DNA from 3 places in the Geobacillus sp. DSP4a genome. Region 2 is predicted to be linked to each of the others. Evidence: riboswitches for the same ligand, from Rfam matches in the RefSeq annotation. Region 2 holds a riboswitch; each other region holds the start of a gene.
The links. A riboswitch is a leader RNA that binds a small molecule or an ion and turns the genes downstream of it on or off. The one in region 2 is predicted to bind S-adenosylmethionine.
Positions count from the first base shown of each region.

Region 1 (6,807 bases), on a different contig from region 2:
CAACCATGCGATCCATTTTTTCATGCGGCTTACCCCCTTTTCGTCCACGTGCGGTGAACATTGGTTTCACCTTATCGTATGCAGGAGGGAAAAATGTGTGAAGGCCTAGAAAAAATAGGCGGTCGGCCGAGAACAGGTGGCGGTCGGGCCGTTCCTCGCGCTCGAGGGCTTTTTCAAGTTGATGCTCTTCCAAGGGGCGGCATGCAAGAGCGGCGAGGCAGTCGGACATCTCCACTTGCCCTAATGAAAGAAGGCGTTGGGGGATGATGACGGGTGGTTCGCATCATCTAGTTTCGCGTAGGAAGGAGGCGGGCGTATGGACGGGGACATCATCGACCAATACCGGTTTCCGTCGCCGCACCCGGGCATCGAGGTGTTCGTTGTCACCTATATGTCCCAAGGGCTGAAGGTGAAAGGGTTTTTCGCGGCGCCGAAAGGAAACGGCGTGTACGACGGGTTTTTATATTTGCGTGGCGGGATCAAAAACGTCGGGCAGGTGCGAGTGCCGCGCCTCATCGAGTTCGCGTCGCGCGGATTTGCCGTCTTCGCCCCGCTTTACCGCGGCAACGGAGGCGGGGAAGGGAACGAAGATTTCGCCGGCGACGATCGCTATGACGCATTTGCCGGGTTTGAGCTTCTTCGCCGCCACCCGCTCGTCCACCCGGGGCGCGTCCATCTGTTCGGCTTCTCGCGCGGCGGGGCGATGGCGCTTCATGCCGCCCTTATGGCGGAAAAGGTCTGTTCAGTCGCAGTTTGGGGAGGGGTGACCGATATGGCGCTTACGTATCAAGAGAGGCCAGACTTGCGGCGGATGATGAAGCGCGTCATCGGCGGGACGCCGAACAAATGCCCGGAGCGCTATCGGCACCGCACGCCGCTCTACCATTTGGAGCGGCTCAAGGCCCCGGTGCTCATCATCCACGGCGGACGTGATGAGAACGTATCGATTGAGCACGCTTGGCGGCTGGAACGGCGGCTGAAGCAGCTCGGCAAACCGGTGACCGCATGGTACTTCCCCACGTTCACCCACTATTTTCCGCCGCCAGCCAACCGCAAGACGGTGCAAAGGCTTACACAATGGATGAAACAACAGCCGACGGTGTGATACGATACGAGTAGAAAGGCGGCGCGGCCGCCAACGAATCGATGGGCAGCCAAGGAGGTTGAAATCATATGGGCATGCCGATGGAAGTGCAGACGGTCATTGTGACCAAAGGGAAGGAACAGCGCGTTCAAGGAAATGTGTTTGTGCTGGAAAAAGACGGATACCGCTTGTATCCGCTCGACGTGCCGCTTGAAGTGCGCCGGACCGTACAAAGCGAAGCGAGCGGCATCGCGGTCGTGAAAAAGCTCGAGTGGGAAGACAACCGGACGACGGTGACGTACGAGCTCGTCAGCCTGTATTCGACGAATTGAATGCGGGAGACCGCGGAGCCGCACCGAATGGGGCGGCCGACTAAGTGGGGAATGGGAGCGCAAACGGAAGAACGGTTTGCGCTCCCTGTTTTGGAAGCGAGGGAAAACTAGGCCGCTTGCCCCGATTCCGGCCGTAACAGCGAAACGGATGAAAAAGTTCGGGGAAAAGCAGGAGTTGGGCCGGAAGAAAGCGAATAGGATGCAATGAATTTGATATCGCAAGGAGGGAAAACGTGGCCAAACAGCGAATCGATCACGACCGGTTGTTCAAGGAGCTTCTGTCGACGTTTTTCGAAGACTTTTTGCTTCTTTTCTTTCCTGACGTGTACGAGCACATCGACGTTCACCATCTCTCTTTCCTCTCCGAAGAGCTGTTCACCGACGTGACAGCCGGGGAGAAGCACCGCGTCGACTTGTTGATCGAAACAAAGGTAAAAGGGGAAGACGGGCTCGTCATCGTTCACGTCGAACATCAAAGCTATAAGCAGCGGACGTTCCCCGAGCGAATGTTCCTCTACTTCAGCCGCTTGTTTCAAAAACACCGCCGCCGCATCCTCCCGATTGCCATCTTCAGCTACGACGAACGCCACGACGAACCTTCCTCATTGATGATTCAATTTCCATTTTTGACGGTTCTTGACTTCCGCTTTCTGACGGTGGAACTGCGCAAACTGCCGTGGCGCGAGTACATCCGCCGTGACAATCCGGTTGCCGCCGCCTTGTTAAGCAAAATGGGGTATAATGAAAGCGAGAAGGTGGAAGTGAAAAAGGAGTTTTTGCGCATGCTAGTCCGCCTCGAGCTCGATGAGGCGAAGCAGCGGCTGTTGTTTGGGTTTTTTGAAACGTATTTGCGGTTGTCCGAAGCGGAGGAAATCCAACTGCGAAACGAGGTGAGCCAAATGGAGACGAAGGAAGCGAAACAAGTGATGGAGCTCATCATCTCATACGAACAGCGGGGAATCGAGAAAGGCATTCAACAAGGAGTCAAACAAGGAATCGAACAAGGGTTGAAACAAGGAATAAAGCAAGGGATGAAGCAAGGGATGAAGCAAGGGATGAAGCAAGGGATGAAGCAAGGGATTGAACAGGGACGTCAAAAAGGGATCGAGGAAGGGAAAATCGACATCGCGAAGAAAATGTTGGCGAAAGGGTACGATGTCGACACGATCCACGAGCTGACCGGGCTGCCGGCGGAAAAGATTGAACAGCTGAAGAAGTAAACCCGCCTTCGCATTGTCGTCGACCTCCAATCGTGCAAAAATCCCGGGGGATCGACGACAATCATTTTATGCGTTCGAAAAAACAGCCGGACAGGGAACGGTTCCCTGTCCGGCTGGGTTCTTGTTAAACGAGCGGTCCGCCGAGTTTTTCGATGGACGGATCGATGTGGGCGAATTTTTGGAAGTTGGCGCGGAATTTTTGCGCTAGCTCTTTTGCTTTTTGTTCGTATGCTTGTTTGTCGGCCCATGTGTTTTGCGGCTGCAGGACGTCATCCGGCACGCCCGGGACGCGGGTCGGGATGGCGAGGTCGAAAATCGGATCTTTGACCGTTTCGACGTTGTCGAGCTCCCCTTCGACGGCGGCTTGCACCATCGCCCGGGTGTAGGCGAGCTTCATGCGGCTGCCGACGCCGTACGGTCCCCCTGTCCAGCCGGTGTTGACCAAAAAGACGCGGACGTTGTGTTCGGCGATTTTTTGCCCGAGCATTTCCGCGTATTCGACGGCCGGGCGCGGCAAAAACGGTGCGCCGAAGCACGTTGAGAACGTTGCTTCCGGTTCGGTGACGCCGCGTTCGGTGCCGGCGAGCTTGCTTGTGTAGCCGCTTAAGAAATGGTACATCGCCTGTTCGCGCGTCAGCTTGCTGATCGGCGGCAGGACGCCGAACGCATCGGCTGTCAAAAACACGATCGTGGACGGATGGCCGGCGACGCTCGGGTCGATGATGTTTTGGATCGCCTGAAGCGGGTAGGCGGCGCGTGTGTTTTCCGTCAGCGTGCCGTCGTCGTAATTCGGCACCCGCGTCGCGTCGTCGAGAACGACGTTTTCGAGCACCGCGCCGAAGCCGATGGCGTCAAAAATTTGCGGCTCTTTCTCGCGCGATAGGTTGATGCATTTCGCATAGCAGCCGCCTTCGATGTTGAAAATGCCGCGGCTTGACCAACCGTGTTCGTCATCGCCGATCAAGCGGCGGTTCGGGTCGGTCGAGAGCGTCGTTTTTCCCGTTCCCGACAAGCCGAAAAAGAGGGCGACGTCGCCTTCCTGCCCGACGTTGGCCGAGCAGTGCATCGGCAGGATGCCTTGTTCCGGCAGCACATAGTTCATGACCGAGAAAATCGATTTTTTCATTTCGCCGGCATACTCGGTGCCGCCGATCAACACGGTGCGCCGTTCAAACGAGATGATGATGAACGCTTCCGAGCGCGTCCCGTCCACCTTCGGGTCGGCTTTAAAGTTCGGCGCGCAAATGACGGTGAATTGCGGCTCGTGCGCGGCGAGCTCCTCGGCGCTCGGGCGGATGAACAGCTGATGGACGAACAAGTTGTGCCAGGCGAATTCGTTGACGACTTGAATCGGCAGCCGGTATTTCGGATCGGCGCCGGCAAAGCCTTTAAAGACGAACAGTTCATCTTGTTTCATTAAATAATCGAGCACTTTGTCGTACAGTTTCTCAAACGTTTCCGGAGACATCGGCTGGTTGACCGTTCCCCAGTCGATCGTTTGCTTCGTGGACGGTTCTTCGACGATGTATTTGTCTTTCGGCGACCGCCCTGTGTACTTGCCGGTTGTCACCGCGACGGCTCCGGTGTGCGTCAGCCGTCCTTCGTTCCGCCGCAGGACTTTCTCGACGAGCTCGGCGACGGACAGTTGATGATGCACGTACGGTTTTTGCAGCAATACATCCAGCTTATTTGTCATGTTTGCGATCCCCATGTTCACAACCTGCCTTCTTTTTGTAATCACTCTTGAAAATAGTATAACACATTTTTATTAATAGTCCATACTAATTGTGTGGGTTTTTTTGAACTTATTTTGCCTATTTTTCAGATTTTGCACGCTCTCCCGCCTGTGCTTCAAGCGGGAGGCGGCCGTTCCCGGGTTGTCTTACTGTCTTGCTATTAAGGAAGCAGGCAGTGATGACCCAAATCGGCAATACGTTTGCCAAATCCGCCTCGTCTTGTTCAAGCATGCAGCCGGAAGCGGCACGTTTATATAGACGCGCTCCCCTCCTATACAAAAGAAAGGGGCTGCGTTTAGCTTCCCTTTGTTTTATGGAGGCAAGGGAAAGGCGCTCATTCCTCCTTTGCTTGGGTTCGTGCGCGGAAGCGGGATGATAAAAAATTCACTTCTGCGGTTGACTTTGTTCCTTCAATTGCGATAAGATAATTCATTGAACGGATACTCTTATCCCGAGCCGGTGGAGGGACAGGCCCGATGAAGCCCAGCAACCGTCACAACTGGACATGTGTGAAATGGTGCTAACCTGTGGCAAGGCGCAGTCCTTGAACGATAAGAGTGAAAGGAAGCAATACGATTGCCATGACCTTTCCTCAGCCGTTACAGGAAAGGTTTTTTATATTGCGAAGGGAAAAAGGGAAATGAGTTCCGTGTCGCCACATTATGTTAAGAGGAGGAAACAAACCGAATGTCAGCCAAACGCCGCTTGTTTACGTCAGAGTCTGTGACGGAAGGACATCCGGATAAAATTTGCGACCAAATTTCTGATGCCATTTTGGATGCCATTTTGGAAAAAGATCCGAACGCCCGCGTCGCCTGCGAAACGAGCGTGACGACCGGGCTGGTGCTCGTGAGTGGGGAAATCACAACATCAACGTACGTGGACATTCCGCGCATCGTCCGCGATACGGTCCGGGAGATCGGCTACACGCGCGCCAAATACGGGTTTGACGCTGATACGTGCGCGGTGTTGACGTCGATTGACGAACAGTCGCCGGACATTGCGATGGGAGTGGACCGGGCGCTTGAGGCGCGCGAAGGTCAGATGACTGACGAGGAAATTGAAGCGATCGGCGCCGGCGACCAAGGATTGATGTTTGGGTTCGCCTGCAATGAGACGGAAGAATTGATGCCGCTGCCGATTTCGCTTGCGCACCGCTTGGCGCGTCGATTGGCGGAAGTGCGTAAAACGGACGTCTTGCCGTACTTGCGGCCGGACGGGAAAACGCAAGTGACGATCGAATACGATGAAAACGGCAAACCGGTGCGCGTCGATACGATCGTCGTGTCCGCGCAGCACCATCCGGAAATTACGCAAGAGCAAATCGAGCGCGACATTAAAGAGCAGGTCATCAAACCGGTCGTGCCGGCCGAGCTGCTTGATGAGAACACGAACTATTTCATCAACCCGACAGGACGGTTTGTCATCGGCGGTCCGCAAGGGGATGCTGGGTTGACGGGGCGCAAAATCATCGTCGATACGTACGGCGGCTACGCCCGCCATGGCGGCGGCGCGTTCTCGGGCAAAGATCCGACGAAAGTCGACCGCTCGGCAGCGTATGCGGCCCGCTATGTCGCGAAAAACATCGTCGCGGCAGGACTGGCCGACAAATGCGAAGTGCAGCTCGCCTACGCGATCGGCGTCGCCCGTCCGGTATCGATTTCCATTGATACGTTCGGCACCGGCAAAGTGTCGGAAGACATTTTGATTGAGGTCGTGCGCAGCAACTTCGATCTCCGCCCGGCGGGCATCATCAAAATGCTTGACCTGCGCCGCCCGATTTACAAACAGACGGCTGCTTACGGCCATTTTGGGCGTACGGACATCGACTTGCCGTGGGAGCGCACTGATAAAGCGACGACGCTGAGAGAACAAGCGCTGGCGCTGGCGGACAAGTGATGAAAGAAAAAGAGCTGCCTGATCACGGTAGCTCTTTTTTGTCGGCGCACGATGTCCGCTGTTGCTGCAGCGCTTTGTAATACTGCCCTTTCTCGACATATTCGCGGCGGATGCGCTCCATTTCGCGGATATCGTCTTCCGTCAGTTCGCGGACGACTTTCGCCGGCCGTCCGAGGGCGAGCGTGTTGGGCGGAATTTTTTTGCCCGGCGGCACTAAACTGCCGGCGCCGATAAACGCGCCTTCCCCGATTTCCGCGCGGTCCAAAATGATCGAGCCCATGCCGATGAGCGCGTTTTTGCGAACGATGGCGCTGTGCAAAATGACTTGATGGCCGACGGTTACCCCGTCTTCAATGATAAGCGGATTGTTTGGACTTTGATGCAAAATTGAGTTATCTTGAATATTGACCCGGTTGCCAATCACCGTTGGTGCCACATCGCCGCGAATGACGGTATTGAACCAAATGCTTGTCTCTTCGCCGATCACGACATCGCCGGTGATCGTCACATAGTCGGCGATAAAGGCGGAGGCGGCA
Region 1 covers NZ_SDLD01000004.1:36,672-43,478, forward strand. Annotated here, with positions in the region: gene ETC02_RS02635 (ABC transporter substrate-binding protein) at 1-24, opposite strand, end outside; gene ETC02_RS02640 (alpha/beta hydrolase family protein) at 317-1,105, shown strand; gene ETC02_RS02645 (DUF2584 domain-containing protein) at 1,174-1,416, shown strand; gene ETC02_RS02650 (Rpn family recombination-promoting nuclease/putative transposase) at 1,650-2,636, shown strand; gene pckA (phosphoenolpyruvate carboxykinase (ATP)) at 2,761-4,347, opposite strand; SAM riboswitch class I at 4,816-4,930, shown strand; gene metK (methionine adenosyltransferase) at 5,060-6,271, shown strand; gene ETC02_RS02665 (gamma carbonic anhydrase) at 6,294-6,807, opposite strand, start outside.
Region 1: linked by a shared signal. The riboswitch ahead of metK (methionine adenosyltransferase) and the one ahead of mtnK (S-methyl-5-thioribose kinase) in region 2 are both predicted to bind S-adenosylmethionine.

Region 2 (6,807 bases):
GACAGAAAAGCCGATGTAGGCGGCGGCGACGCCGTCCATCAAAAACGAAGCGCCGGCCGACACTTGCCCGGTGCCGATGCGCGAGGCGAGCACGATGCCCCCCAAGGCGGCGAAAAAGCCGCTGATGACGTACGCATACGTCCGGTAACGGTTGACCGGGATGCCGGAGAGCCGTGCCGCTTCCCGGTTTTCACCCGTTAAATAAAAGAGACGGCCAGGTTTGGTGTATGTTAAAAACAAGTGGGCGGCCATGACGACAACGAGCATGAGCAAGACCGAAAACGGCACGCCAAACAGCTCCCCTTGGCCGATAAATAAAAAGGAAGGAATAAATTTGCCCGGCGCCGTGCCGCCATCAGGCAGCGGCATGTCGTTATAAATCGAAAATCCTTTTGTATACGTAAGCTGCACGCCGTTGATCGCGTACATCGTCGCCAACGTGGCGAGCAAATCGGGCAGTTTGAATTTGACGATCAACAACGAATTAAGCAGCCCGACGGCGACGCCGAGCAACAGCGGCACGAGCAAGGTGACGAAAATTTCTTGGCGATGCAAGACAAGCGCCGCCGCACTGGCAATCGTCGCCAAGCTCACTGTCGAACCGACCGACAAATCGAAGCCGTCGACGATGAGCGAAAATGTAATGCCAATGGCCACCAAGGTGACGATGGAAATGGAACGCAAAATGTCGCTGAAGTTTTCATAGGTGAAAAACCGGTCTTGTGTCAGGCCAAAATAGGCGATTACAGCCAAAATGGCAAGCAGTGTGCCATGTTTATACAAAAATTCAAGAATGAACGGCGCCGCTTTTTTCGACGGCGGCGCGGAAACGGCCGGCTGGCTCATCGATCTCACCTCCGCTGCAATAGTACACAAGCTGTTCATAGGTTAGTTCTGCGGCCGGCAGGCGGGTGAGCAGCCGGCCGTCAGCCATGATGTAGATGGTGTCGCACACCTCAAGAAGCTCGTGAAATTCACTCGAAAAATATAGTACTGTTTTTCCTTCATCGGCGAGAGCACGGATGATGGAAAACACCTCTTGTTTGGCGTGGACATCGATTCCTTTCGTGGGCTCGTCGAATAGAAAAACACGCGCGTTTGTGTTCAGCCATTTGCCGATGACGACTTTCTGCTGGTTGCCGCCGCTTAAGTGGCGGACAGCGGTCGAAGGCGACGGCGGATGGATGCCGAGCGAGCGGACAAGTTCGTCGGCGGCGTCCGTTTCCTTCCTCCGGCTGATCCATTGCCAGCGCGACAGCCGGGAAAGGAGGCGGACGGTGATGTTGGTTTTCACTGACTCGGGCAAGAACAGCCCTTGTTTGCGCCGTTCTTCCGGAATAAGACAAAGGCCGGCGGCAATCGCTTCATGCGGCGATGAAAATGTATAGCGCCGGCCGTCAAGTTGCCATTCGCCAGACGTCTTCCGGTGGGCGATGAGGCTTTCAGCGAGCTCCGTTTTGCCGGCGCCAACCAAGCCGGCGATGCCGACGATTTCGCCGCGATGGGCGTAAAGATCGACCGTCGTGCCGGTTTTTTCGATCGTGATCCCACGGACGGCAAAGGCGATGTCGCTTCCATGCGCGCGCGTTTGTTTCATGGCGGCGGCTCGCCTTGTTCCGGTCATATGAAGGACGATGTCTTCAAGCGGCAAACCGCGGGCGGAACCATGGTAGGCGACGCGGCCGTCGCGCAAAATCGTCAGCCGGTCGGCGATTTCCTGCACTTCTTTCAGTTTATGAGAGATGTAAATAAAGCCGACGCCTTGCTGTTTCAGTTCCGTGATGATGGCAAACAGCCGCTTCGTTTCGGCTTCGCTCAAGGCGGCGGTCGGTTCGTCCAAAATGATGTAGCGCGCATTCGATGACAACACTTTGGCGAGCACGATCAGCTGTTTTTCATGGAGCGAGCAGTCGCGCACGAGCTTTGCCGGCGAAATGGCAAGGCCGACGCGGCGAAGCAGAGCAGCGGCCCGTTCTTTTTCCCGGCGCAGCGAGCGGATCGGCTGTTTCTTCACATCAGCGAGCTCATCAGCCGCCAAGTTTTCGTAAACGGGCAATCCTGGAAAAAGCGCCGTGTCGACCTCTTGGACGACGAAGCCGATGCCGGCTCGTTTCGCGTCAAGCGGCGACGAAAAGGTGCAGTTGACGCCATCGATCGTGATCGTGCCGGCGTCGGGAGGAATGGCGCCGGCCAAAATGTTCATGAGCGTGCTTTTGCCGGCGCCGTTCATGCCCAAAAGGGCGTGGACTTCGCCTGGACGGACGGAAAAGTCCACGCCGTCAAGCACGCGCACCGCGCCAAACGATTTTTCAATGCCTCGCATTGACAGCCTGTTCATTTTTTGTTCACCTGAGCTTCCAACGTTTTCATCCATGGCGAGATGGCGACGTTCGATTGCCCCCAGCCCGGGATGTATTGCGAAAGCTCGTTCATCGATACTTGCTTATCGGGCAAGTCGGTCCGTTTTACTAAATGCGGCTCGAGCGAGTAAATGTTCGGCGTTTTCTCGCCGGCGATTTTTTGATAGGCGAACCGCACCTGAACGCGGCCGACTTCCGCCGGATCCGTCGCTGTTGTCGCCACCCACGGACTGTTCGGTTTTTGGATCATTTGCAAGTCTTCGTCACTCAAATCGATGCCGTATACTTTGATTTCCGTACGCCCGGCTTGCTCGATGGCGCGCGTCGCTCCTTTGGCGAACTCGTCCCAAGTTGCGAAGACGGCGTCAATGTCGCCTTTGTTCGGATATTTTTTCAAAATGGCCTCCATTTGCGTTTGCGTGTCCAAAGCCGTGTTGGCGCTCGCCGTACCGAACTTGGCGACTTCTTTTATGTTCGGATAGCGTTTTTTGAACGCCTCATAAATGACGTGGCGCCGCTCCATTGGAGTAAAACCGCCGACCCAAATCGTGACGATGTTGCCCTCTCCATTTAAATCTTCGGCGAGTGTTTTTAACGTTTTCCAGGCGAGGCTGTAGTCGTCTTGGTCGATGACGGTGACGCCGGGAACGTTCAAATCGTTGTCAAAGGCGACGACCGGGATGCCTTTTTCAACCGCTTTTTTCACCGGGCCTTCGAGCGCATCAGCGCGGCCGTGATCAAGCAGAATGGCATCAACGTTTTGCGTGATGGCCGTTTCTACGTATGAGGCCATTTTCGTCAAGTCGTTGTCGGCGTTGTAAATTTGCACTTCGCCGCCGAACTTTTGCACTTGTTCTTTGACGCCGGCGATGTATTGCGACGAGAACGTGCCGATGGACATTTGCATAATGGCGGCGATCTTCACCGGTTTTTTCAGCTTCTCCGGGATGGCCGCCTGTTCGCTGCTCGATGCGGTTTGGTTGTTGGATGAGACGGTGTCGCCTTGGATGGCCGTTTGCTTCGTTTCGCTGGCCGGCTTAGAGCTCACGGCGTCTTGCTCGTTCGTGCAGCCGGCCAAGACGGAGAACACGGCAAAGAAAAGAAGAGAAAGGAACGATAAGGCCTTAAATCGTTTCATGCTGCTCCTCCTTTGCAAATAACGCTGGCAGTGCCGCGCTGTAGCTGCCGCGGACGATGCCTTTTTCGGTAATGATCGCGGTAATCAGTTCGTTTGGCGTCACGTCAAACGCCGGGTTATACACGTTGACGCCTTCCGGGGCGACGCGCACGCCGGCCAGATGGGTCACTTCATCCGGATGGCGCTCTTCAATCGGGATGTCTGCCCCTGTCTTTGTCGCCAAATCGATGGTGGACAACGGTGCGGCGACGTAAAACGGAATGCCAAACGATTTGGCGAGCAAGGCGAGGCCGAACGTGCCGATTTTGTTCGCTGTATCGCCGTTTTGTGCGATCCGGTCGGCTCCGACGATAATGGCGCGAATCCCTTTCGCTTTGATCGTTTGCGCCGCCATGTTGTCCGTAATAAGCGTGACGTCGACGCCTGCTTGCATCAGCTCCCAGGCGGTCAGACGCGCTCCTTGCAAAACGGGGCGCGTCTCAAGGGCGTACACGGATAACTCGATCCCTTTCTCTTTCGCCAAATAAAACGGGGCGAGCGCCGTGCCGTAGCGGGCGGTGGCGATCGAGCCGGCGTTGCAAATCGTCATCACCCGGTCGCCTGGGCGAAAAAGCGATAACGCATGTTCGCCGATGCGGCGGCAGACATCTTCGTCCTCGATTTGGATGCGGATCGCCTCGTGAATAAGCGCCGTTTTCGCTTCGTTGACCGAGGCGGCGTCTTTGGCGGCGGCAGTGAGCCGGTCAAGCGCCCAAACCAAATTGACGGCCGTCGGGCGGGCGCTTGCCAAATAATCGCGGTCTTGCTTTAGGCGGCTATGGAACTCGTGGACCGTTTCCGCTTTATAATGCGAGGCGGCGAGCGCCAGACCATAAGCGGCGGTGATGCCGATCGCCGGCGCTCCGCGCACTTTCAGCGAGGCGATCGCATCGTACACGTCTTCAAGCGTATGCAGGTCGATATATTCTGTTGCTAATGGCAATTTTTGTTGGTTTAAAATCGTGATATGCGTCTCGCGCCACTCGACAGAGCGCGGGATGGCAAAGGTGTCCATCGTCGTCTTCCTTTCTTTTCACATTTTCCGTTGATCCGGGCCGGCACTGGGCCGGTCGTCGCCGTGTTACTATTCGGTTTCTGCAAACACTCGGCGGAAGCCGTCCGTTCCGGTCAGCTCGTTGCGCTCGACAATTAGGCGGCGGCCGAGGCGGAGCGCGTGTCGTTTGGCGGCAAGGCGGGCTTCTTTCTGCTCGATGCCGTCAAGGTCGGCCACATGGGCGAGGCCGATCGTCCGGCGGATGACTTCGCAGCCGGCAAAGCCGACAGCATCGATGAACGCATGCCGGAGCACTTCGTCAAGCAAGCCCGGTGTTGCGGCGTACGTCTCGATGCTTTTGGTGCGCCAAAGCTCCGAGAATATGGACGCAAAGACGTCCCAGGTCCGGTCGATGTGATCAAAGAGCGGTTGGCGCTCAACGTCAGGGCGGGACAACGCATTTAACAGCAAGTTGGCGAAAAATTGCCCAAGGTCAAAGCCGATCGGGCCGTAAAAGGCGAATTCCGGGTCGATTACTTTCGTTTCGTCGGTGCTTGCGAAAATGCTGCCGGTATGCAAATCGCCATGCAGAAGCACATCGGCTTCGGTTAAAAACTTGCGCTTCAACTTCGCCGCTTCCAAACGGAGGCGGTCGTCATTCCAAAGCGTTTCGACGTCCGGCCGCAGCTCGCCTTCGAAGTTGTTCGTGTCATGGTCGAAAAATGGATCGGTGAAGACGAGATCTTCGGTGATTTTGCACAGTTCCGGATTGACGAAGCTTTGCGCCAATTTCTTTTTCTCTTGCTGGTTCATGCCGAAATCGGATGTGTAAAACGCTGTTTTGGCGATAAATTCGCCGATATGCCGGGACAAAAGCGGGAATGTTTTCCCTTCGATCAACCCTTTGCGGGCGATTTGCAGACGGGACAAGTCTTCCATCACGGTAATGGCAAGCGATTCGTCAGAATAGTAGACGTTCGGCACGTATTGCGGTACATAGCTGGCAAACGTGCGCAACGCGTTGCTTTCAATAACCGCGCGCTTTAACGTGAGCGGCCAGCTTTCGCCGACGACTTTCGCGTACGGGAGCGCCTGTTTGATGATGACGCCTTGCTTCGTTTCCTGATCGACGATATGAAAGACTAAGTTTAAGTTTCCGTCGCCGATTTCGCGGCACACAAGCGGCGCCCCGTCTCGGAATAGGCCGAGGCGGACGGCGAGGGCGGTCGCTTTTTGTTCGGTGAGCGGTTCGTAAACAGTGGATTGGACAATCGTCATTTTCACGTTCCCCCTTTAGGTTTTGGCAAATGAAAAAGCCTCTTTCGCATACGGAAAGAGGCTTGAAGATGCATCGTCTTCGCGCCTCTTATCTTTCAGAAAGACATCGGTCTTTCTGTTGGACTTAGCACCGTGCCCTGCGGAAGCGGTTCGCTTCCGGCGCCGCCTTTGGCGTGCGCCCTATCTCACGATAGCATTACGGTCGGTTGCTGGGCTTCATTGGGCCAATTCCCTCAGCCAACTCTTGATAAGAGTACCGATCTAGCTATTAAGTTTTTGCAATTTTCACGATGTTAACAATCGTTTGGTTGCTTGATTCGAATGATACAGGTTGGGCTGGCGGATTGTCAATACGTTTTGAAAAATTTTTTTGCCGCCTCTTCATAATCGTGCGGCCGGCGGTCGGCAAACACCGGGATGCGTGCGCGGACGTCCGCAACGAGCGAGGGATCGATGTCGGCCGAGAGAATGCCCGGCTTCTCGTCCGCCTCGGCGATAATTTCGCCCCATGGGTCGATGATGAGCGAATGGCCGGCGAAGACGTTGTTCGGGTCGCGTCCGGCCCGGTTGCAAGCGACGACATAGCATTGGTTTTCAATCGCCCGCGCCATCAGGAGCGTCCGCCAATGGTGAAGGCGGGGAAGCGGCCATTCGGCGACGACAAACAGCACTTCCGCTCCGGCCAACGCATGGGCGCGAATCCACTCCGGAAATCGGATGTCATAGCAAATGACCCCAGCGCACGGCAGCCCGTCAAGCGAGAACAAGCCTGGCTCGTTTCCCGGCTGCAAATACAAATGTTCATCCATCAATTGGAACAGGTGAAGCTTGCTGTATTCGCCGACGATTTGGCCATGGCGGTCGGCCACGATCATCGTGTTTGTCACGCCGGCGGCTGTTTTTTTGGCGACCGAACCGGCGACGAAATGGACGCCGTACGTTTGCGCCAATCGGGAAGCGAGCGCCTTCGCCCGTTCGGCGCCTTCGTCGGCAATTTC
Region 2 covers NZ_SDLD01000021.1:42,997-49,803, reverse strand. Annotated here, with positions in the region: gene ETC02_RS09220 (ABC transporter permease) at 1-846, opposite strand, end outside; gene ETC02_RS09215 (sugar ABC transporter ATP-binding protein) at 788-2,338, opposite strand; gene ETC02_RS09210 (sugar ABC transporter substrate-binding protein) at 2,335-3,498, opposite strand; gene mtnA (S-methyl-5-thioribose-1-phosphate isomerase) at 3,485-4,552, opposite strand; gene mtnK (S-methyl-5-thioribose kinase) at 4,622-5,809, opposite strand; SAM riboswitch class I at 5,895-6,063, opposite strand; gene ETC02_RS09195 (carbon-nitrogen family hydrolase) at 6,157-6,807, opposite strand, start outside.

Region 3 (6,807 bases), on a different contig from region 2:
GATCGTCCACGTTGAGGCGCCCATCGCTTGGGCTGCTTCGATGACGCCTTTGTCGATTTCGCGAAGGGCAATCTCCACCATGCGGGCGTAAAACGGCGCGGCCCCAATGACCAAAGCCGGCAGCGCCGCATTGGCGCCAAGCATCGTCCCAACAAGCCAGGTGGTAAACGGAATGAGCAAAATGATCAAAATAATAAACGGAATCGAGCGGAAAATGTTCACAAACGCCGCAATCACTGTATTGACAAACCGGTTTTCCCATAGGTTGCCCTTCGCTGTCAAAAATAGAAGCAAGCCAAGAACGATTCCGAGGACGAAAGTGGCCGCCACCGCCACTCCCGTCATATACAGCGTCTCGACCGTCGCCGCCCACATTGTCTCCCATTGGACGTTCGGCAGGAGGTTAGCGAGCATCGTGAATCACCTCCACCGCCACCTGCTGGCTTTGAATGTAGTCAAGCGCCCGGGCAATTTCATCCGCCGCCCCATCGATGTGCACAAACAGCACCCCATAAGCGCCTTGATGGGTTTGCGAAATTTTCCCTTGCAAAATATTCATATCGACGGCAAATTGCCGCACGACCTGGCTGATGAGCGGCTGGCCGGCCGCCGCGCCGACAAACGTCAGCTGCGCGATCAGCCCGCTCGGATATTGGCCAAACAAATGGGAAATCGCCTCTTCCGTCTCTTCCGGCTCGACGAGCTGCTTGACGAACCGCTTCGTGATCGGCTGCTGCGGGTTGCGGAACACGTGCAGCACGTCGCCTTGCTCAACGATTTTGCCGTTTTCCATCACGGCGACGCGGTCGCAAATTTTGCGGATGACGTGCATCTCATGGGTGATGAGCACGATCGTCAGCCCGAGCCGCTTGTTGATGTCGACAAGCAGGTCCAAAATCGCATCGGTCGTCTGCGGGTCGAGCGCCGATGTCGCCTCGTCGCAAAGCAGCACTTTCGGGTTGTTGGCGAGCGCCCGGGCAATGCCGACACGCTGCTTTTGCCCGCCGCTCAACTGCGACGGATACGCCTCTTCCCGCCCCGTGAGCCCGACGAGCTCGATCAATTCATCGACCCGTTTTTGCCGCTCCGCTTTCGGAACACCCGCAATCTCGAGCGGAAACGCAATGTTTTCCCGCACTGTGCGCGACCAAAGCAAGTTGAAATGTTGGAAAATCATCCCGATCTCTTGACGCGCCTTGCGCAGCTCCCGCCCTTTGATGCGCCCCATGTCGCGGCCGGCGACGATCACCTTGCCGCCCGTCGGCTTCTCGAGCCCATTGAGCAAGCGGATGAGCGTACTTTTCCCCGCGCCGCTGTAGCCGATAATGCCGAAAATTTCCCCTTCGCGAATCTCAAGCGACACATTGTCGACGGCCGTGACCGAGCCGTTAGCCGCTTGATAGATTTTTGTCACATGTTCGAGTGTAATCATCGTTTCACCTTCCTTCCTCCCCAAGGCGGCGGAGCGCAAAAAGAAAACCTTTCTGCCCGCAGAGAACAGAAAGGTATTGTGCACCATTCCGTCTCTTATCTCTCAAAGCAGGCCGCTTTGTGTGAATTGGCACCTTTTCAGCGCACGCGCTGACGGTTGCCGGGCTTCATTGGGCACATCCCTCCACCTCTCTTGATAAGAGCGCAACAATCGCCTATTCGATTGACTACAGTTGTGATTGTATCACCTTGTGTCGAACATTGTCAATAAAAATTCCACCCAACATGCCGATACGGCTTAGCCAAATGGAGGAGCGACTCAAGCAGCAACAGATGACGAAAGCTTCCCGATACATGCACTTCGCGCAGCCGGACGAGCTGCTGCAGCTTCAGCTCGCCGCCTAAAAGCGAGCAAAGCGCTTTTTTGGAGCCGCGCACCGTCAAGACGTTCCGTTCATCAGGTTCCCTTCCGGCGGTAAGCTCCTTGCCGAGCGCCACCATGGCGGTCTCTTCCTCGCTTTCAAAGCGGACATACAGCTGCTCATCCGGCAAAATCGGCAACAAATGGCGCAACGTTTGCATCCGTTCCATAAACTGCCCTACCAACTCGCGCATTTCCATTGAGCATCCTCCCCCCCATCTCCTTTGTCCTTTTATTTCCATGCCGAAGGGGGAGAATCCTTTACAAAAATCTCGACAGCCGCCGTGGCGAACCAACGCCGTTTTTGTCATTTCCCAAGAAATGTGTCAAACGGCGTCAAAAAATAGCGGATCGTCAACGCGGCAAACGGGCGCGGATTGCTTCGTACAAATAAGGGACCGAATGGAACGCATACCATTTGCCGATGATCTCTCCGCCGACGAAAAGAAGCAAGCACGGAACGCTTTCAATTTTCCACGCCGCCGCCTGCTCGGGGATGTAGTTGATGTCCGTTTCGCAAAACGGTATGTCCGGAAACAATTGTTCTAGGACAACAAGCATGCGCCTCGCCAACTGGCACGTGCCGCACAGCGGGGTATACAACGAAAGAGCGAGAAGCGGCTCCCCTTCCACCATTCGCTTAATATCGTTTCGACCGATTGTGTTCACTCGCCTCTTCCTCTCATGAACGATTCGATACGGACGTCAAAATGGGCGCGCAGCAACACATGCGCCAAATGCCAGATCGGGGCGGCGGCCACTTCGCGATACGCCCGGTCAATGTAAATATGCCCTGCTTCCGGAAACACCCGGCGGAACTGCCGGCGCAATTTTTCCCCCGCCTCGTCGGCATCGGCGAGCACGTACACATCCCGCCCTTCGAGTTCATCGGCCAGCTCCTCAAGGCGCGCATCGCTGATCGTGCCGTTCGTGCAAATGATGACAACCGGCTCGTTCAGCACGGCCGCCACTTTTTCCTTATCTGACCGCCCTTCCACAATAATCACTTTTTCCACCTGTCGCATGTCCGACCCACCTAACGTGAATGAGGATACAATATTGTATGGCAACAGAAAAGCAACGGCCATCCGCCGTTGCCTCCTAACACCAGCCCGCCTCCCCGTCGCAGTCGACATATTTTTGATCCGGTTCAACGGTAGCGGTGACCCATTTTCAAATTTTTCCATTTGTTCGCTTTATCCGTTTTTCCACGCTACAGCCGCAGGAAGCGGAAGGCGGCCGATGAGCTCGCCTCCCTCGTACAGTTCGATCGTGCGGCCGTTCCATTTGCCGGTGACCCGGTCCGTGACATCCAGTTGCTTCGTTTGCAGCACCATCACGAGCACCCCTTTTTCATCACATTCCGGTATGTATAGGGGGCCCGGTTCGAAGCGAACTTTGCAGGAACGTTTATCCTTCGTTGATCATCGCCTCGTATTGTTCGGCCGTCAACAAGTTGTCCACTTCGCTTAAGTCTTTCGGCTCAATAACGATCATCCATGCTTTTTCATACGGTGATTCGTTCACATATTCCGGATTGTCGTTCAACGCTTCGTTCACTTCGACGACCGTGCCGCTGATCGGCGCATACAATTCCGAGACGGTTTTCACCGACTCAACGCTGCCGAACGGCTCGTTCGCTGTCAGTTCCGCGCCGACTTCCGGCAGCTCGACAAACACGATGTCGCCCAGCTCCGATTGGGCGAAATCGGTGATGCCGATGCGCACTTTGTCCCCTTCGACGCGCACCCACTCATGCTCTTTCGAATAACGGAGTTCTTTCGGCGTGTTCATTAAATCCCTCCAGTGCGGCAAGTTGTGTTCTTTTTCATCATAACCGATTTTTCGCCAAAACTCACTGAATTCATTTCATTTCGGCCAAATTTTTTATGTTTCCGTCGAAACGCGCCCGGCAAAACACGATTCGTAGTCTTGTTCGCGGAATCCGACCACGACCCGCTCGCCGTCCGTTAAAATCGGCCGCTTGACGAGCATGCCGTCCGAGGCGAGCCACGTGAGCATCTCGTCTTCCGAGGCGCCATCGAGCTTGTCTTTCAATCCGAGTTCGCGGTATTTCATGCCGCTTGTATTGAAAAATTTTTTGAGCGGCAGCCCGCTTTTTCGATGCAAGTCGGCGAGCTGTTCTTTCGTCAGCGGCTCGTCGACCAAATGCACCGTTTGCACCTCAATGCCGTGTTCATCGAGCCAACGCTTCGCCTTCCGGCACGTTCCGCATTTTGGATACCAATAGAGCGTCAGCGCCATCCGCATTCCTCCCTTTCATTCGACGGCTTGGAATTCATGGAAAAAGAAGCACCAGGCAAACGCCTGGCACTTCCCATTATCACACAATATACCGTTCCGCTTCAATGAGGGCGGCAGCCGCCTCGCGTTTTTTCGCGATCACATTGATCGGCGTATGGCGCGTCAACCGGCGGAGAGCGGCGAGCATCATCCGCAGCGTGTCGCCTTGTTCGACGGCGACAAGCGTTTCTTTCGCATGCGCCTCAATTTCATTGAACGCCTCTTGGCAGAAAATTTGCGTATAGAGCAATTTTTGTTTGTGTTTCTCTTCCCCGCCCGCATTAATCGCTTTTTCGGTGCGGAGAAGCGCCGATTCCATGGCGTAGATGTTGGCGACAATATCGGCGATGTTCACGAGCACTTCTTGCTCTTCCTCAATTTTCGGACCGAATTTTTGCGCCGCTAGCCCGGCGACCATCAAGGCGATTTTTTTCGCGTTGCGCACCAAATATTTCTCTTGTTCGAGCGCGCCTGTTCCCGGTTCTTCGGCCGTCATCATCATCAGCTCTTCTTGCAGCTGCTGCGCTTTTTGGAAGAGCGGCAGCTCGCCTTTTAGCGCTTTTTTCAAATACATGCCCGGCACGAGCAGGCGGTTGATTTCATTCGTCCCTTCAAAAATGCGGTTGATGCGCGAATCGCGGTAGGCGCGCTCAATTTCGTATTCCTGCATAAAGCCGTACCCGCCGTGGATTTGCACGCCTTCATCCACGATGTAATCGAGCACCTCGGTCGCGAAAAACTTGTTCAGCGAGCACTCGATCGCGTATTCGGCAATCGATTTCGCCACTTCCTTGCCGTCTTTCGCTTTTTCCCCATCGAGCAGGCCCATCCGTTCATCGAACAAGCCGACCGTGCGGTACACCGAGCTTTCCGCCGCATACAGACGCGACGCCATCGTCGCAAATTTTTCTTGCGTCAGCGTAAACTGCGAAATCGGGCGTTTGAACTGCTGGCGTTGGTTCGCGTATTTGAGCGTGATTTCGAGCGCCCGTTTCGCGCCGCCGACCGCGCCCAGTCCGAGCTTGTAGCGGCCGATGTTTAAAATGTTGAAGGCGATGACGTGGCCTTTGCCGATTTCACCAAGGACGTTTTCTTTCGGCACCGGCACGTCTTGCAAAATGAGCGTCCGCGTCGACGAGCTTTTGATCCCCATTTTCTTTTCTTCCGGACCGGTCGAAACGCCCGGGAAGTCGCGCTCAACGATGAACGCCGTAAAGTGCTGGCCGTCCACTTTCGCGTAGACGACGAACACATCGGCGAAACCGGAGTTCGTGATCCATTGCTTTTCGCCGTTTAAAATGTAATGCGTTCCTTCTGCATTCAATTTCGCCGTCGTTTTCGCGCCGAGGGCGTCCGAACCCGATCCCGGCTCCGTCAAGGCATAGGCGGCGATTTTTTCGCCAGTCGCCAACTGCGGCAAATATTTTTGCTTTTGTTCTTCCGTGCCGAACAAGACGATCGGCAGCGAGCCAATCCCGACGTGCGCCCCGTGCGAAATCGCAAAACCGCCGGCCGGCGCCATCTGTTCTGCGATGATGGCCGAGCTCACTTTATCCAGACCCAACCCGCCGTATTCTTCCGGAATGTCGGCGCTTAGCAAACCGAGTTCGCCCGCTTTGCGAAGCAGTTTCACGGAACGGTCAAACTCATGGTTTTCCAAATGCTCCAGCTGCGGGAGCACTTCATTGTTAACATACTCTTCCGTCGTTTTGGCAATCATATGATGCTCGTCGGTGAAATCTTCCGGCGTAAAGACGCGCTCGGCCGGAATGTCTTCGATTAAAAAGCTGCCGCCTTTGATCGCTTCTTCCATTGTTTTCGCCATCGTTCGTTTCCTCCCCCGAAAAATGATGGATAATCCGGGCGGCATCCGCCCAGCAACCTTTGATCGTGTTGGCCTAGGCGCCCTGGCGGCTGCGCCGGGGCGCGATTTTCGTCAGTTCTCTAATCCAGCATTCATCTCCTTGTTTCGGCCCTCTTGCCGACTTGGGACCGGCAGCCGAACCGCTTTGACCTAGGGTGGTCGATCCGTCCGACGGCCAACTCGTCCGGCTTCCTTATGGCAGCAGTTCAAACACGCCGGCTGCGCCCATGCCGCCGCCGATGCACATCGTCACAATGCCGAACTGGACGTTGCGGCGCCGCATTTCATGAAGCAACGACAACGTCAGCTTCGCGCCCGTGCAGCCGAGCGGGTGGCCGAGCGCAATCGCCCCGCCGTTGACATTGACGATCTCTTCGTCAAGCCCGAGCTCGCGAATGACTTGAATCGACTGGGACGCGAACGCTTCGTTCAGCTCGATCAAGCCGATGTCGGACAGCTCAAGGCCGGCGAGCTTCAACGCTTTCGGCACCGCCGCGACCGGGCCGATCCCCATCACTTCCGGCGGCACGCCGGCGACGGCAAACGAACGGAACTTGCCAAGCGGCCTTAAACCGAGCGACTCTGCTTTTTCACGGTCCATCACCATGACCGCCGCCGCCCCGTCGCTCATTTGCGACGCGTTGCCGGCTGTGACCGTGCCGTTGGCGGCAAACGCCGGGCGCAGTTTCGCGAGCGTTTCCATATTCGTGTCCGGGCGCACGCCTTCATCTTGTGTAAAGACGACTTTCTCCTCAACGAGTTTGTTGCCTTCTACTTTGCGCACCGT
Region 3 covers NZ_SDLD01000007.1:28,847-35,653, reverse strand. Annotated here, with positions in the region: gene ETC02_RS04020 (methionine ABC transporter permease) at 1-414, opposite strand, end outside; gene ETC02_RS04015 (methionine ABC transporter ATP-binding protein) at 404-1,432, opposite strand; SAM riboswitch class I at 1,525-1,634, opposite strand; gene ETC02_RS04010 (sterol-binding protein) at 1,696-2,052, opposite strand; gene ETC02_RS04005 (thioredoxin family protein) at 2,207-2,521, opposite strand; gene ETC02_RS04000 (ribonuclease M5) at 2,518-2,877, opposite strand; gene ETC02_RS17630 (DUF2553 family protein) at 3,049-3,189, opposite strand; gene gcvH (glycine cleavage system protein GcvH) at 3,263-3,646, opposite strand; gene ETC02_RS03985 (arsenate reductase family protein) at 3,740-4,117, opposite strand; gene ETC02_RS03980 (acyl-CoA dehydrogenase family protein) at 4,197-5,981, opposite strand; gene ETC02_RS03975 (acetyl-CoA C-acetyltransferase) at 6,214-6,807, opposite strand, start outside.
Region 3: linked by a shared signal. The riboswitch ahead of ETC02_RS04015 (methionine ABC transporter ATP-binding protein) and the one ahead of mtnK (S-methyl-5-thioribose kinase) in region 2 are both predicted to bind S-adenosylmethionine.